DNA from 2 places in the Streptomyces sp. NPDC058198 genome. Region 2 is predicted to be linked to the other one. Evidence: riboswitches for the same ligand, from Rfam matches in the RefSeq annotation. Region 2 holds a riboswitch; the other holds the start of a gene.
The links. A riboswitch is a leader RNA that binds a small molecule or an ion and turns the genes downstream of it on or off. The one in region 2 is predicted to bind glycine.
Positions count from the first base shown of each region.

Region 1 (8,442 bases), on a different contig from region 2:
GTGCGTAGAGCGCCGAGTAGAGGAAGGCGAGCGTGCACCAGGGAAGAATCAGATTCCAGGCCCATTCGGCCGGATTCTCGGTGAACGGTACGAACTCGATGCTGTCCCAGATCGTCCAGTGGAAGCTGAACAGGGCGGCGGCGACCAGGCCGGTGAAGAACATCGGCAGCGAGACGCCGGCCAGGGCGACGGCCATGGCGAGCCGGTCGAAGATCGATCCCCGCTTGAGCGCGGAGAGCACACCGATGGCGACACCGGAGATGACCCAGAGCACCGCTGCGCCGACGGCGAGCGACAGGGTCACCGGTATGCGGCGGAGGATCTCGGGCCAGATCTCGACATGGGTCTTGAACGAGTAGCCGAAGCAGGGGACGTGACAGACCGAGGGGTTGGGGCCGAAGTTGTACTCGGCACCGACCACGATGGCCTTGATGAAGTCCCAGTACTGGAGGTAGACGGGCTGGTCGAGCCCCAGATTCTTCTTGACAGCGGCGATGGCGTCCGGGGTAGGACTCTTGCCGATGTACTGGGCGGCCAGCGAGTCGGTCGTCTGCCCGCCGAGACGGGGCACGAGGAAGAAGATCGCGAACGTGACTGCGCTGACCACCAGCAGCAGCAACACCGCGGCGAAGACGCGTCGGATGATGTACGCAGCCACAGCCGTTTGGTGCCGGGCCGTCCGGGCGGGGTACGCCCGGACGGCCCGACACCTTCACCTGCCTTTCGGGGGGTGCTGTTTTGATGTACAGGTGTTACGTGGTGTCACCGGGATCACCCGGTGTCACCGTCACTTGGACGAGGTCATCAGCACGTAGTCGTACATGCCGAGGTAGGCCTCGGTGACCGTGACGTTGGCCGCGGAGTCCGGCCGGTAGAGCAGGTTCTTGCGGTAGAACAGCGGAACGACCGAGGCGTTCTCCATGACGAGCTGGTCGACGTTGCCCCAGGCCGCCTGGCGGGCCGCGGGGTCAACGGTGCCGATGCCGTCGGACAGCGCCTTGTTGATCTTCGGGTCGTTCAGCTCCATCAGGTTCGTGCCACCGGACGGCTTGATGGCCGAACCGTTCACGATCTGGTCGAGGAAACCGAAGCCGGTCGGCCAGTCGGCACCCCAGGCCATCATCATGAGGCCCGCGTTGTTCTTGTGGACCCAGTCCGGCACACCGGCGAAGTCCGTGAAGTACTTGTCGGACGGGAAGGTCTTGATCTCCGCCGCGATCCCGACCTTCTTCAGGCTCTCCTGGATCTGGGTGGCCACGGTGACCTCGTCGGGACGGTCCGCACGGGCCGTCAGCGTGGTCTTGAAGCCGCCCGGCTTGCCACAGGCGGTGAGAGCCGCCTTGGACTTGGCCGCGTCGCCCTTGTTGCCCGGCGTCGCGTACAGGTCGAACTTCTTGTAACCGCTCACCGACGGCGGGATCAGCGTGGTCGCAGGGTCACCCTTGACCGAGCCGCCGATGGAGTTGACCGCGCCGGCCTTGTCGACCGCGTACTGCACGGCCTTGCGGCAGTCGGCGTTGTCGAACGGCTTCACGTTGACGTTCATCGCCATGTACTGGAGCGCGCCCGCGTACGGGTTGTCCGTCTTGGCCTTCTCGGCGGCCTTGACGAGCACCTTCGGCTGCGTCTTGGCCTGGAGGCCGGTGCCGCCGACGTCCGCCGTGATCGAGTCGTTGAGCAGGTGCTCGTCGATCGTGGTGGCGTTGACGTTGAACTTCAGCTCGATCTTGTCCGGCAGAGCCTTGCGGATCGGGTCGTTCGCCTGGTCCCACTCGGGGTTCCGGGAGAGGGTCGCGCCGCTGCTCTCGCTGTACGAGTCGAACTTGTACGGGCCGGAGGAGACGATGTTCTGGACGTACTCGGCACCCTTGTCGGCCTTCTGCGGGACCGGAGCGGTCTGCGAGAAGGCGGCCAGGTAGTCCATGTCCGCGAACGGCTTGTTGAGCTTGAAGACGATCGTGTAGTCGTCCGGGGTCTCGATGGACTTCAGACCCTCGGGGGACTTGTCCTTGTACGGACCCTTGTACTTGTCGCCGCCCTCAAGGTACGCCTTGAAGTAGGTCGGACCGTTGGACAGCGCCTCGGGCGCGAAGTTGCTGCGCTCGACGGCGTACTTGACGTCCTTCGAGGTGATCTCGGTGCCGTCCTGGTACTTGACGCCCTTGCGGAGCGTGTAGGTCCAGGTCTTGGCGTCCGCGCTCGCCTTGCCGAGTCCGGTCGCGAGGTCGGGGACGACCTCGAGACCCTCCTTGCCGGCGGCCGGCTTGAAGGTGACCAGGGAACGGCCGTACAGACGGGAGAAGTTCTGCACCCAGCCGTAGTACGTGTTGCCCGGGTCCAGGGAGTCGGGACCACTGGAGTGCTCGTAGGTGACCGTCCCCCCCTTCTTGTCGGTCGCGTTGACGATGCTCGACATCGCGGCATCGACCTTGGCACTGCCGCCACCGCCGCTGCTGTCGTCAGTGTCCTTGTCGGAGCTGCCACAGGCACTCGCACCGAGCGCCATGGCCAGCGTCACGGCGATGGCCGCTGCCGTCTTTCTGCTGTTCATCCTGAGGAAAGCCCCCTCGATTGACCGATGCGGCAGGGCCGCTATTACTTGCCACGGGGGTCGAGTGCGTCACGCAGCCCGTCCCCCAGCAGATTGAAGGCCAGCACGGTGATGAAGATCGCCATGCCGGGGATGATCATGAACATCGGGTCGACCTGGTAGAGATCGACCGCGGTGGACAGCATGCCGCCCCATGAAGACTGCGGTGGAGCGATACCGACCCCAAGGAAGCTGAGAGAAGCCTCGAAGAGGATGTTGGTGGGGATCAGCAGCGTCGAGTAGACGAGGATCGGCGCGACCAGGTTGGGCAGCAGCTCGCGGAACAGGATGAACGGGCCGCGTGCGCCCAGGGACCTGGCCGCCTCCACGAACTCCCGCTCACGCAGGCTCAGCGTCTGCGCGCGCACGATCCGGCCGATGTACGGCCAGCTGAAGAAGCCGATGACGAAGATCAGCACCGCGATGCGCAGCGGAAGCCCTTCCAGGCCGAACGCGCTGCCCTGGAGCGATGCCGAGATGGAGATCGCGAAGAGAAGCAGCGGGAAGGCGAGGAAGGTGTCCATCATGCGGCTGATGGCGCTGTCCACCCAGCCGCCGTAGAAGCCCGCCACCACGCCCATCACGACGCCGATGACGACCGACAGCACCGTGGATCCCGCCGCGACCACCAGGGAGACCCAGGAGCCCTCGATGATGCGGGCCAGGATGTCGCGGCCGGTCTGCGGCTCGACGCCCAGCGGGTGATCCCAGCTGATGCCGCCGAAGCTGCCCTTGGGTGCGAGCAGGGTGGGGTCGACCAGGTCCTGGTTGAAGGCATTGGGGTCGAGCCCGAACACCGCCTGGATCGGCTTGGAGAGTACGGCGACAAGAACCAGCAGGATCACGATGACGCCGCCCGCTACGGCGACCTTGTCCCGCTTGAAACGCGTCCACGCGATCCGGCCGAGCGAACGGCCCTCGATCTGCTTGCCCCCGGCGCCTTCCAGCACCGCTTCCGGCTGCGCTCGCGCCGCCGACCCGGTGGTCTCGATAGGTGCCGTCATTGCGCTGGAGACCCCTCTCGGCCGACGGTGGCCGGCCCATGACCGCCGCTGTAGCGGCTCTTTCACATCACATGTCGCATGTGGTCCGCCCGGACGGGAACCGCTGATGTCAGCGCATCGTCCATGAAGTCGGGACCACCTGCTGCAGGGAGTCTTCAGCGACTTTGCGATCACCCGCCAGACCTGACGGGGAATGTTTGCTCAAACGTGATGCGCTCAGAGGGTTTCCGTTATCCGGACGCCGCGCGGCTCTCAGCGGACCATCTCGGTCGCTATTCCCCCAGATCGGACATGTCGCCCTACTGCCGCTATGCAGCGCGGAACGGGGGCATCCGCCGACCGCGTCCCGGGCGCACGCCGGGTGTTCAGTAGGCGCGTGAGGCGGGCGGGGGGTAGCCGTAACCGGACGGCGGCGCCGGCGACACATGCGCCTCACGGTCGTAGAACGGGCGGGAGTTGGCACCCAGCCACATCGTCACCGGGTCGTACTCGTCGGACATCGCGACGGTGGAGACCGGCAGTCCGTCCGGGACGGCGGCGATCGACTGCCGCATCATCGCGCGTACGGACTCGACGGACGCCGGGCTCGTGTCGTACAGATCGAGGCCGATCGCCAGATACGGGGCGCCGAGCGCCGGCTGCACCCAGGCGCGGCGCAGGGAGCGGACCGCCGGGGTGCGATGCGCGTTCTGCGTGAGCAGGGCGTAGAACTGCGGAAGCTCGATGGCCGGTTCGGAGAGCCGCAGCGGTCCCGCGGGCATCCGGTCGAGGCCGGTGGCGATGCGCCGCAGATCGAGCCAGGGGATGCCGACACCGCCGCCGGGTGCGTGCGGGTTGAGCCAGATTCCCCAGCGGTCGGGGTAGAGCGCGCGGGCGATCTCCTGGCCGGTGACCACTTCGTGCGCGCGGGTCCAGCCGCTGAGGGAGAGCTCCTGGGCGGAGGTGACACACGGGGCGTATCCCAGGCCGTCGATCTCCATGTTGCCGTACTGGGCGTCGGGCGCACCGGCCCGGCCGTGCCAGAGCAGCATCCAGACGCTGTCGTCGGCGAGGGCCTGGAGGAGCGCCTCGTACGCGTCGTGGCGCCCGGGCGTCACCTGGCGCAGCATGTGCTCGACCTGCCCGGCCGCCGCGGTGCCTGACGCGCTCACTCTGGGTTCCGCCCCTCTTCGATCCACCATTCGGCCGGCTCCCCCGGAGTCCCCCGCGGTGTGAGTCGTGGGCGGGCCCCTCCGGGCGACCGGTGCCGGCCCCACCCATCAAACCAGCTTAGGCGGCGGTCCTGACACTGACTTGACATCGGGCGTGCCCACCGGACAGGCGGCCGGCCCTTCCGGGCCGGTGCCTGTCCCTTTTGGGCGGACCCGCGCTCCAGGTCAGGCGTACCCACGCTCGAAGAACGGACGCACTTTCGCCAGCAGCCAGTCGCCCACCGGGTCCTGGGCGACGTCCAGCAGCACGAGATTGACGGGCCAGCTCACCCCCACCCGGCCCAGCGCGCGGCCGAGCGCGTCCATCGGGGCGTTGCGGTCGGCCGCCTCCCAGGAGGAGAGCTGGACACCTATGAAGAGCACCGGCGCCTCACCCTCGACGCTGGCGAGCGCGCGGCGGGCGGAGAGCACGACACCGGAGGACTCGAACTCGCTCGCGGCGGCGGTGAGGAAGTCGACCGGGTCCTCCTGCCAGTCCGGCTCGAAGAGCCGGACCCGGCCGCCGCTCGCCGGGCCGTCGAGCGGGGTGCGGCCCGCCCGGCACAGCTCGGCGACGGCGGGCGGCGGCAGCGGCAGTCCGACCGCGCCGCCCGGGTTGACCGCGATCCCGAGCTGCGGGGGCAGGCCCCGGGCGAAATCGCGGGCCGGTGCGACGGCGAAGGACATATGGGCGCCGGCGCTCTGCAGGAACTGCTGCTCGGAGCTGAACACCGGGACGTACGGGGCGCCCTCGATCTCCATCGTCGGCAGATCGAGGTCGCGGCTCTCGGGGCCCCCGCCGTTGGGGAGCGGCACCCAGACCTGGCTCCGCCCCAGCACCTCGATCAGCCGCCCGCCCGCCGTGTCGCTCCCGAGCGAGGCGGCGAGCACCTCTTCGAGCTCGTTGCCCGGCCATGCTGCGTTCACAGTCATTCCCCTCCACCCTCGACCTTGCCGCAGCACCCTAACGCCGCAGGCCGGAACGTGCGCCAGTGCGCGATGGGCGATACGCGGGCCGGGCGGTGGGAGGTGCGGGGCCGGGCGGTGAAAGGTGCGGGCCCGGCCCCGGAGCGACAGGCGCTCACTCCCCCCGCAACGCCGGGAAGGCGATCCTGCCCAGCGCTGCCGCCGCGTCCCGGTCCAGGATGACCGCTGTGGCGCAGCCACGGGGAAGGCGGCCGGTCTCCGCGCCGCCGAGCAGCCGGCCGACGGCGCGGCGGTGGCGGGCGAAGGCGTAGCCGGAGACTCCGCGGCCGCGCTCGAGCTGGCCCGCGCGGGCCACCTCGGGGGTGACGTCCAGCAGGACGAGATGGAGCCCGCGGCCGCGCCTGCGGGCCTCGCGGGCCAGCCAGCGCCGCACCCAGGTCTGCGTACCGCAGTCGTGGACGACAACGCTCACGCCGGAGCGCAGCGCGCGCCACAGCCCCCGGTAGTGGGCGATCCGGACGAACGGGCGGTAGACCGCGTACGGCAGCGAGCCGGGCAGCCGGCGCCGCCAGCGGTCCCTGGCGTCCTGGGAGTCGATCCCGCCGCCCTCGGCGGCCCGCCGGATCAGGGTGGACTTGCCGCTGCCGGGCAGCCCGGAGACGACCACCACGTCTCCCGCCGCGAAGACCAGGGCCGCCGGCACCCGGCCGCTCCTCCCCCGCAGATCCCGGACGACCGGCACCGGTCCGGTCACTACCTCCCTGGCGCCCTGCTGGGCGGGCACCCCCGCCGTCGTGGCATACGCGCCGGACCCCTGCGACATCATCGCCGTCCCCCTGTCAGCTCAGTCACCCTGGCCCAAGACCCTTGCCCATAAAGTGTAAAGAAATGGTAATGCGGCACAAGCTTTTCACGGTGTACGGCGAGTTGTGGACCGGCCGTCCCGTTCGGCCGCGACGCGTGCGATGATGTGCCCGCCAACTGCATACCGGCCGTTTGAATCCGCGCGGGAGAGTCCCGGTCACCGTGTGCGCCGGGCGCCGAAGGAGCAAGTTCCTCCCTTGAATCTCTCAGGCCCCGTACCGCGTGGATGAGGCAGATCTGAAAAGCGGGCCGCAGCTGTGCGGCTCCACCCAAGGTGCAAGTCATGACCGTCTTTACGTGTGGTCGTGATGAACCTCTCAGGTTCCGATGACAGATGGGGAGGACCGTCCTCGCCGTCATGCCCTGGGAGCCACACCGATGAGCCACGTCCCCCCGAGCAGCACCCCCAGCAGCCCCCGTCTCACCGCGCTCGACGCGGTGCACCGTGCGCTGGGCGCGACCATGACCGACTTCGCGGGCTGGGACATGCCGCTGCGGTACGGCAGTGAGCGCGACGAGCACAACGCCGTCCGCACGAGGGCCGGTCTCTTCGACCTCTCCCACATGGGCGAGATCACCGTCTCGGGACCGGCGGCCGCACAGCTCCTCGACTACGCGCTCGTCGGCAACATCGGCTCCGTCGCCGTCGGCCGCGCCCGCTACACGATGATCTGCCAGGAGGACGGCGGGATCCTCGACGACCTGATCGTCTACCGCCTCGCCGAGGACACTCCCGGTGCGGACACCTTCATGGTCGTCGCCAACGCCTCCAACGCGCAGACCGTGCTGGACGCGCTGACCGCCCGCGCGGCTGGCTTCGACGCCGAGGTGCGCGACGACCGCGACGCGTACGCCCTGCTCGCCGTCCAGGGCCCCGAGTCCCCGGGCATCCTGAAGTCGCTGACCGACGCCGACCTGGACGGGCTCAAGTACTACGCGGGCCTGCCCGGCACCGTCGCCGCTGTCCCGGCGCTGATCGCGCGGACCGGCTACACCGGCGAGGACGGCTTCGAGCTGTTCGTCGAGCCCCGGTACGCCGAGCGGCTCTGGCAGGCGCTGACCGAGGCCGGCGAGGGCGTCGGCCTGGTGCCCTGCGGGCTGTCCTGCCGTGACACCCTCCGCCTCGAAGCGGGCATGCCGCTGTACGGGAACGAGCTGACCACCGGACTGACCCCGTTCGACGCGGGCCTCGGCCGGGTCGTCAAGTTCGAGAAGACCTCGAACGACGGCGACTTCGTCGGGCGTACGGCCCTGACGGCCGCCGCCGAGCGCGCCGCGAGCGCCCCGCCGCGCAAGCTGGTCGGCCTGGTCGCCGAGGGCCGCCGCGTCCCGCGCGCCGGCTACCAGGTCGTCGCCGGCGGCGCGGTCGTCGGCGAGGTCACCTCGGGCGCTCCTTCCCCGACCCTGGGCAAGCCGATCGCCATGGCGTATGTCGACGCCTCGCACGCCGAGCCCGGCACGGCCGGTGTCGGGGTCGACATCCGCGGTTCGCACGAGCCGTACGAGGTCGTGGCGCTGCCCTTCTACAAGCGCCAGAAGTGATACGGACGTCTCGGTCCGTAAGACATCTGTTCCTCAGCACTCCCCCGCGTACAGGAGAATTCAGGTCATGAGCAACCCCCAGCAGCTGCGCTACAGCAAGGAGCACGAGTGGCTGACGGCCGCCGAGGAGGGCGTGTCGACAGTCGGTATCACGGAGCACGCGGCGAACGCCCTCGGCGATGTCGTGTACGTCCAGCTCCCGGAGGTCGGTGACACGGTCACCGCGGGCGAGACCTGCGGTGAGCTGGAGTCGACCAAGTCGGTCAGCGATCTGTACGCCCCGGTGACCGGCGAGGTCGTCGAAGCGAACCAGGACGTCGTGGAC
Region 1 covers NZ_JBHVVP010000003.1:633,830-642,271, reverse strand. Annotated here, with positions in the region: gene ACFVWW_RS15210 (ABC transporter permease) at 1-658, opposite strand, end outside; gene ACFVWW_RS15205 (ABC transporter substrate-binding protein) at 788-2,551, opposite strand; gene ACFVWW_RS15200 (ABC transporter permease) at 2,596-3,594, opposite strand; gene ACFVWW_RS15195 (enhanced serine sensitivity protein SseB C-terminal domain-containing protein) at 3,960-4,745, opposite strand; gene ACFVWW_RS15190 (enhanced serine sensitivity protein SseB) at 4,971-5,717, opposite strand; gene ACFVWW_RS15185 (AAA family ATPase) at 5,866-6,537, opposite strand; glycine riboswitch at 6,709-6,806, shown strand; gene gcvT (glycine cleavage system aminomethyltransferase GcvT) at 6,954-8,117, shown strand; gene gcvH (glycine cleavage system protein GcvH) at 8,185-8,442, shown strand, end outside.
Region 1: it holds a riboswitch for glycine, as region 2 does, so the genes downstream of both, gcvT (glycine cleavage system aminomethyltransferase GcvT) here and gcvP (aminomethyl-transferring glycine dehydrogenase) in region 2, are expected to answer to the same signal.

Region 2 (8,442 bases):
CGGCGACCGCGCCGTGGCAGCCGCCGACACGATGCTCACCGCGGACGGCTGGACCTTCTCGCGCTTCTTCGAGGGCCCGTACATCACCGCGACGGAGCGGGCGGTACGCCAGGCGGAGACCCTGGGGACCTCGTACCAGCCCCGGCTGCTGTCGGTGCCCGAGCTCTACATGCTCACGCTCTGGCTGCACGGGGACACGGAGGCCGACGCCTCCACGGGCTCGCCCGCACCGGATGACGTCCTGGTGCCCCTCGCGCCGGCCCCGCCCGGCATCGCTGCCCACCGTCCGCACCGCGTCACGGAGCTGCTGCCGATGATCGGACTGCGGCTCGCCCCGGCGCCACTCCTGCGCACTCCGGCCTGAACCGCCCGCGGCGACTCGTCGGTCCTGCCCCACTCCGCCTGTGCCCCGCGGCCCCCGTGGTCGCGGGGCACAGTTCTGCCCATCCGGACTAGTCCGGTCCGGCCACCCCGAACCACCCGAAGAGACAGAGAAGTTGAACTGAACCGTCCGGCTGGGTGACACGTCCTAGTGCAGAAGGAAGAGCTGCCGCGAAATACCTGCGGATTGCCGTCCGTAGGGCAACACTAGGACTGGACCAAACATAACCGGGGGGCGACCTTGACCACATCGAGGCCCAGGACACCCGCCACGACACAGCGAAAGAACCCACCCATGTGCCAGCATCAACCCGCCTGCCCGACAGCCGACTCCGCCGACCGCGATGCCGCCCGACTGATGGCACACCACCCTGAACAGGGCTGGAGTCTGCTGTGCAACGGCGTCCTGATCTTCGAGGACACCGGCGAACTGCTGCCGGACGGAAAGATCATCGCCCCGCACCGGCCGCTGCGCACCGAACAGGTGGTGACAGCGGCCTGATGCGTTCCGGCACGCTTGTTGCCGTTGTTCTGACTGGGGCCGGCCCGGAGACCTCCCTCCGCACCGGCCCCGACGTGTGCGCCGAGGCGTTCCCCGGCCCGCGTCAGTGGTCGTAGGCGTCCAACGGCGGGCAGGAGCAGACCAGATTGCGGTCGCCGAACGCGCCGTCGATACGGCGCACCGGCGGCCAGTACTTGTCCGCAGCCGAGACACCGGCCGGGAAGACCGCCTCGGCGCGGCTGTACGCGTGCTCCCACTCCCCGCCCAACGCGGCCGCCGTGTGCGGGGCGTTGCGCAGCGGGTTGTCGTCGGCGGGCCACTCGCCCGACGCGACCTTCTCGATCTCCGTACGAATCGCGATCATCGTCTCGCAGAAACGATCGATCTCGTTGAGGTCCTCGCTCTCGGTGGGCTCGATCATCAGCGTGCCCGCCACCGGGAAGGACATCGTCGGCGCGTGGAAGCCGTAGTCGATCAACCGCTTCGCGATGTCGTCGACGCTGACGCCCGTGGCCTTGGACAGCGGCCGCAGATCCACGATGCACTCGTGGGCCACCAGTCCGTTCGGACCGGTGTAGAGCACCGGGTAGTGCGGCTCAAGACGCTTGGCGATGTAGTTGGCGGCCAGCACGGCGACCTGCGTCGCCCGCTTGAGTCCCTCGCCGCCCATCAGCCGGACATACGCCCAGGAGATCGGCAGGATGCCGGCCGAGCCCCACGGAGCCGCCGAGATCGGGCCGACGCCCGTCGCGGGGCCGGCGGCGGGCTGGAGCGGGTGGTTGGGCAGGTACGGGGCGAGGTGCGCCCGCACCCCGACAGGACCGACCCCGGGGCCACCGCCGCCGTGCGGGATGCAGAACGTCTTGTGCAGATTCAGATGGGACACGTCCGAGCCGAACTTGCCCGGCCGGGCCAGCCCCACCAGCGCGTTGAGGTTCGCGCCGTCCACGTACACCTGGCCGCCCGCGTCGTGCACGGCCGCGCAGATGTCACCGATGTGCTCCTCGAACACGCCGTGCGTGGACGGGTAGGTGACCATCAGGACGGACAGTTCCTCGCGGTACTGCTCGATCTTGGCGTGCAGGTCCTCGACGTCGACGTCGCCGTCCTCGCGGGTCTTGACGACGACGACCTTCATCCCGGCCATCACCGCGCTCGCGGCGTTCGTGCCGTGCGCGGAGGACGGGATGAGGCAGACGGTGCGCCGCGTGTCGCCGTTGGCCCGGTGGTACGCGCGCACCGCCAGCAGACCGGCCAGCTCGCCCTGCGAACCGGCGTTCGGCTGGAGGGACACCGCGTCGTAGCCGGTGACCTCGGCGAGCCGCTCCTCCAGCTCCCTGATCAGCGTCAGATAGCCCTGCGCCTGGTCGGCCGGGGCGAAGGGGTGCAGCGCGCCGAACTCGGGCCAGGTGACCGGCTCCATCTCGGTGGTCGCGTTCAGCTTCATGGTGCACGAGCCGAGCGGGATCATGCCGCGGTCCAGCGCGTAGTCGCGGTCGGCGAGCTTGCGCAGATAACGCAGCATCGCGGTCTCGGAGCGGTACTGGTGGAAGACGGGATGCGTCAGGTACTCGCCGGTCCGCAGCAGGGCCTCGGGCAGCGCCTCGGCCACCACCGCGTCCAGCGCCTCGATGTCGCCCTCGACGTCGAAGGCGGTCCACACGGCGGCCAGCTGGGCGCGTCCGGTGGTCTCGTCACAGGCGAGGGAGACATGGTCGCCGTCCACGAGATGGAGGTTGACCCCGCCCTCGCGGGCGGCCGCGACCACCCCGGCGGCCCTGCCGGGAACCCGCACGGTCAGCGTGTCGAAGTACGCGCCGTGGACGACCTCGACACCGCCCGCGCGCAGGCCCTCGGCGAGCAGCGTCGCGTACCGGTGGGTGCGCCGCGCGATGCCGCGCAGCCCCTCGGGGCCGTGGTAGACGGCGTACATCCCGGCCATGACGGCCAACAGCACCTGCGCGGTACAGATGTTGCTGGTGGCCTTCTCGCGGCGGATGTGCTGCTCACGGGTCTGGAGCGCCAGCCGGTACGCCTTGTTGCCGTCGGCGTCCACGGAGACCCCGACGAGCCGGCCGGGCAGGCTGCGCGCGAACCTGTCGCGTACGGCCATGAAGCCGGCGTGCGGTCCGCCGAAGCCCATCGGCACCCCGAAGCGCTGCGTGGTGCCGACCGCGATGTCCGCGCCCAGCTCACCGGGCGAGGTGAGGAGCGTCAGCGCGAGCAGGTCGGCGGCGACCGTGACGATCGCGCCCAGCTGGTGCGCCCGCTCGACGACGGGCCTGATGTCCCGGACGGCCCCGGAGGCGCCCGGGTACTGGATCAGCACACCGAAGACACCGCGCTCGGCCACCTCGGCCGGGATGCCCTCGCTCAGGTCCGCGACGACTACCTCGACGCCGGTCGGCTCGGCGCGGGTCCTGATCACGGCGACGGTCTGCGGCAGGGCGTCGGAGTCGATCAGGAAGACACCGTCCTTGACCTTGCCGACGCGGCGCGACAGCGCCATCGCCTCCGCCGCCGCCGTGCTCTCGTCCAGCAGGGAGGCGCCCGAGGTCGGCAGGCCGGTCAGCTCGGCCACGACGGTCTGGAAGTTGAGCAGTGCCTCGAGGCGGCCCTGGGAGATCTCCGGCTGGTACGGCGTGTACGCGGTGTACCACGCCGGGTTCTCCATGACGTTGCGCAGGATCACCGGAGGGGTGAACGTGCCGTAGTACCCGAGACCGATCATCGGCGCGAGCACCTGGTTGCGGTCCGCGAGGGACCGCAGCTCGGCCAGGACCTCGGCTTCGGTGCGGGCGCCGGGAAGCCGCAGCGCCTCGGCGCTCTTGATCACGTCCGGCACCGCGGCGGCGGTCAGCTCGTCGAGCGAGCCGTATCCGACCTGCGCGAGCATCTTCGCCTGCGCCGCCGCGTCGGGCCCGATGTGGCGCTGCTCGAAGGGGATCCCTCGCTCCAGCTGTGCGAGCGGAATGCGGTTGGGGGTCATGCGGAGGCCTCCTGGTCTGACACGACCTGCGAGGGGCACCAAGACGCGGGTGCCCGGACGGCCTCCCCCTCTGTCATCTCGACCTGAGAGCTTCACCGGCCCGCCACGAGGCGGCCCGGCTTTCACCGTCGGTGAGAGCGGATGCCGTCCGACGCCCGCCCTGCTTTCCAGAGTGACCTCGTCCGTGCGGTACGGGGGCCTGAGAGATTCCGGGGAGGATTTGCTCCTTCGGCGCCTCCGGTTGTTCTCACCGGAGGACTCTCCCGCACGGGGTCAGCAGCCGTTCGCCAGCCTACCAGCGAGGTCTTGCGGACAACTTTCGAGTGGCCGACGTCTCATATCTGCACTTTTGTAGTATTTACCAGCAGTTGCGACCAGTTGGAGGGACCGTGGAGACCGATATCGATCCGCGCAGCCTGATCGGCCGCAAGGCATTCGACCGACATGGCCACAAGCTCGGCACGGTGGACGAGGTGTATCTCGACGACGCCACCGGGATCCCTGAGTGGGCGGCCGTCCGCACCGGGATCTTCAGCCGCGATGCCTTCGTCCCTCTCGCACCCAGCACACTGACGAACAACGCACTGCAGGTCCCGTTCGAGCGCGCCCTCATCAGGGATGCCCCCGACTTCGGCGTGGGCCGCCATCTCTCCCCCGAGCAGGAGCTCCAGCTCTACCACCACTACGGACTCACCCTTCCCGAGCCCGAGCCGCCGGAGGGGGCCGCGTCCCTCTCCGAGCGTGACTCCGATCACAACTTCGGGCGGCTGGCCGGCCAGGACGACTGATCCGCCGCCGGTACCAGAGGCAGCGGGTCGGACAGCTCCAGATCCGGATCGTCGACCCAGAACGTCCGCACCCGCCCCGGCGCGGACCCCGGCTCCTCGAACCGTACGGTGACCCTCCGCAGCCCGCTGCCCTGTACCCAGCCCGCTCCGAACTCGGCGTGGCGCACATCATGTCCGGCCGGGAAGCGCCGCTCGGCGGGCGCCGGCGCCACCACCGCCGGCGCGCTCCCGGGCTCCTGCTCGGCCGCCCGTTCGGCCTCCCGCTCCGGGCCGCCCTCGGCGGCCCGGTCGTCGGCCGGCTCGGGCGCCGCGACGGGCCCGTGACGGGCGGACTCGTCGGCCGCGGCCTGGGCGAAGAGATCCTCCTGGGTGAAGTCCGCGAGCCCCGTCACCCCCACCCCCAGCAGCCGCACCCCGCCCATGGTGTCCACCGACTCCAGCAGCCGGCCCGCCGCCTCCCGCACCACTCCCGGGTCGTCCGTGGGACCGCGGAGCGTCTCCGAACGGGTCAGCGTGGAGAAGTCGTACCGCCGGACCTTGAGCACGACCGTCCGCCCCGAGCGCCCCGCCGCCCGCAGCCGCTCGACGCACCGGTCGGCGAGCCGGTCCACCTCCGTCCTCACCCGGACCCGGTCGTGCAGATCGACATCGAAGGTGTCCTCGACCGACACGGACTTGGCATCGCGGTCCGACACCACGGGCCGGTCGTCGTGCCCCCGCGCCATCCGGTACAGCGAGGCGCCGTGCGCCTTCCCCAGCAGCCGTACGAGCTCGTCCTCACCCGCCCCGGCCAGTTCGGCGACGGTGGTCATCCCGGCCCGTCTCAGATGCTCTCCGGTCGCCGGCCCCACCCCGGGCAGGATCCTCGCGGACATCGGCCCCAGCAGCTCGCGCTCCGTGCCGGGCTCGATGAGCACCAGACCGTCCGGCTTGGCCTGCTCCGAGCCGATCTTCGCCAGCATCTTGGACCCCGCGAGCCCGACGGAACCGGTGAGGCCGGTGACCGCCCTGATGTCCCGGCGCAGCCGCTCGCCCGCCGCCCGCGCGGAAGCCGAGTCATGCGCGGAGCCGCCCGCCTCCAGGTCCACGAAGGCCTCGTCCAGGCTGAGCGGCTCCACCAGCGGGGAGAGCCGCCCCAGCAGCTCCATCACCTGCTCGCTGATCGCGCGGTAGACGGAGAAGCGCGGTACGAGATAGGCGGCGTTCGGAGCGAGCCGTCTCGCCTGGCCCATCGGCATCGCCGAGTGCACCCCGAACCGTCTCGCCTCGTACGAGGCCGTCGAGACCACCCCGCGCGGACCCAGACCGCCGACCACCACGGGCTTTCCGCGCAGACTCGGCTTCGCCGCCTGCTCGGCGGCGGCGAAGAAGGCATCCATGTCCAGATGCAGGATCGTCGGCGCGGATCTCACCCCACCGATGCTCCCTCACACCACTGACAATCGGCCGCAGGAGCGGCGCGGGACAGCGCCCGGAGGGGCCGGAAGGACCGGCGGAGGGGTCAGACGGCGCGGTCCCGGCGCCGCCGGGCCAGTTCGTCGGCGGGATTGTTGCCGATCAGCGTCTCACCGGTGTCGATCCGCTCCCCGTGGAGCTGCGACAGCGCGGCCTCGACATCGCGCCACACCACGCCGACCGCGATCCCGAAGATGCCCTGGCCGCCCTGGAGGAGGTCCACGACCTCGTCGGGCGAGGAGCATTCGTAGACCGTCGCGCCGTCGCTCATGAGCGTCATCCGCTCAAGATCCTGGAAACCCCGGGCCCGCAGATGCTGGACCGCCGCCCTGATGTTCTGCAGAGCGACCCCGGTGTCCAGGAACCGCTTCACGATCTTCAGGACGACGACATCCCGGAAGCTGTAGAGCCGCTGGGTGCCGGAGCCGTACGCCGAGCGCACGCTCGGCTCGACCAGCCCCGTACGCGCCCAGTAGTCCAACTGGCGGTAGGTGATGCCCGCCGCCGCGCACGCGGTCGGGCCCCGGTATCCGACGGTCTCGACACCGGGGTCGGCCGCACTGCCGTGAAGCGGATACGGCCCGCCCGCCGCCGTACCGTCGCCGCTGCTTCTCACGCCGACCCTCCGTCCTTGACCTGCCCTGTCGAAGGTAGGCAGTCACCCGGGGTGCGTCAACGATCGCCACACTCGCCACGCCGAGTGATAATCACCCTGAGTGTGGTTTCCCGTGCCCGCTTTCGGGGAAGGGCTGCTCGAATGCGCTGACAAAAGCCCGGTGCAGCGCTCACCGGCCGCTCACTGGCTGTTGGTTCCGAAGTCCTCCGGAGAGATCTGGTCGAGGAACTCGCGGAACTTCTCCACCTCGTCCTCCTGCTCGTCCGGGATGGCGATGCCGGCATCGTCCAGAACCCCGTCACTGCCGTAGATCGGCGTACCCGTGCGCAGCGCCAGCGCTATGGCGTCGGACGGCCTGGCGCTCACCTCGACCCCGCTGGCGAAGACCAGCTCCGCATAGAAGACCCCTTCACGCAGATCCGTGATGCGGACCTCGGTGAGCTCCTGGCCCACCGCCTCAAGGACGTCCTTGAAGAGGTCGTGCGTCAGCGGCCGGGCCGGGGCCATGCCCTGCTGGGCGAAGGCAATAGCGGTAGCCTCCCCCGGTCCGATCCAGATGGGGAGGTACCGGTCGCCTCCCACTTCACGCAGGAGCACGATCGGTTGGTTGGAGGGCATTTCCACCCGGACACCCACAACGTCGAGCTCGTTCACACAGCAACCCTAGGACGTGCCCGGCCGGTTTGGGTAGTCGGACATCCCCATGATCAGTGCTGCCGGACCCCGAGAGCCGTCCGTACCAGCGCCGCGTGCAGCCGTACGGAGAGCGCGGCGAGTTCATTCGTGGTCGCCTCGGCATGGGCCCTGGTCTGCGGATTACGGTGCCGCCGCAGCGGCGCCACCACCTGCTCGACCAGCCCCGCCTCACGCTCGGCGGCCGCCTTCATGGCTCGCAGATGCCGGGGCTCCAGGCCGAATCTCCCCAGATCCGCGATGAGTTTCGCCACAGTGACCGACTCCGGGTCGTATCCACCGTCCGGCAGCGGACCGATGAGGCCGTACGACTCCCACTCGTCGAGCCGGCTCTCGGTGGCCTCGGCGGCGGCGAGCAGCTCCTCGCGGCCGATCCTCGCCGCGGTCGGAACCTCGCTCCCGGCCTCCCAGGCGCCGCCCAGCGGCTCCCGCTGCGGGCCGGGCAGCTGAACGCGCTCGCCGCGTCCCTGGGCGTCCAGATGCTCTCTGATGACCTTCAGCGGAAGATAGTGATCGCGCTGCATCCGCAGCACGCGGGCCAGCCGCTCGACGTCCTCGGAGCTGAACTTGCGGTAGCCGGAGGCGGTTCTGCGCGGCTCGACCAGCCCCTCCGCCTCCAGAAAACGGATCTTGGAGATGGTGACCTCGGGAAACTCGTCCCGCAGCCGGCTCAGCACCGCGCCGATGCTGACCAGTGGGTCGCCCGTGGGGGCGGTGCCGTGACCGGCACCGCCCGACGGTGTTCGCAGCATGGACCTTCCCTGAGGGGTCACACGCCCCGCTGGCTCCCGTAGAAGACCAGCCGGTACTTGCCGATCTGGACCTCGTCGCCGTTCGCCAGCAGGACCGAATCGATCCGCTCACGGTTGACGTACGTGCCGTTGAGGCTGCCCACGTCCGAGACGGTGAAGTGACCGTCGGCGCCCCTGCGGAACTCCACATGGCGGCGCGACACGGTCACGTCGTCGAGGAAGATGTCGCTCTGGGGGTGACGGCCGGCCGTGGTCAGCTCGCTGTC
Region 2 covers NZ_JBHVVP010000014.1:6,398-14,839, reverse strand. Annotated here, with positions in the region: gene ACFVWW_RS30145 (hypothetical protein) at 1-364, shown strand, start outside; gene ACFVWW_RS30140 (DUF5999 family protein) at 677-883, shown strand; gene gcvP (aminomethyl-transferring glycine dehydrogenase) at 987-3,872, opposite strand; glycine riboswitch at 4,050-4,148, opposite strand; gene ACFVWW_RS30130 (PRC-barrel domain-containing protein) at 4,262-4,660, shown strand; gene ACFVWW_RS30125 (DNA polymerase IV) at 4,624-6,072, opposite strand; gene ACFVWW_RS30120 (MerR family transcriptional regulator) at 6,162-6,731, opposite strand; gene ACFVWW_RS30115 (bifunctional nuclease family protein) at 6,912-7,385, opposite strand; gene ACFVWW_RS30110 (MerR family transcriptional regulator) at 7,439-8,176, opposite strand; gene ACFVWW_RS30105 (FHA domain-containing protein) at 8,194-8,442, opposite strand, start outside.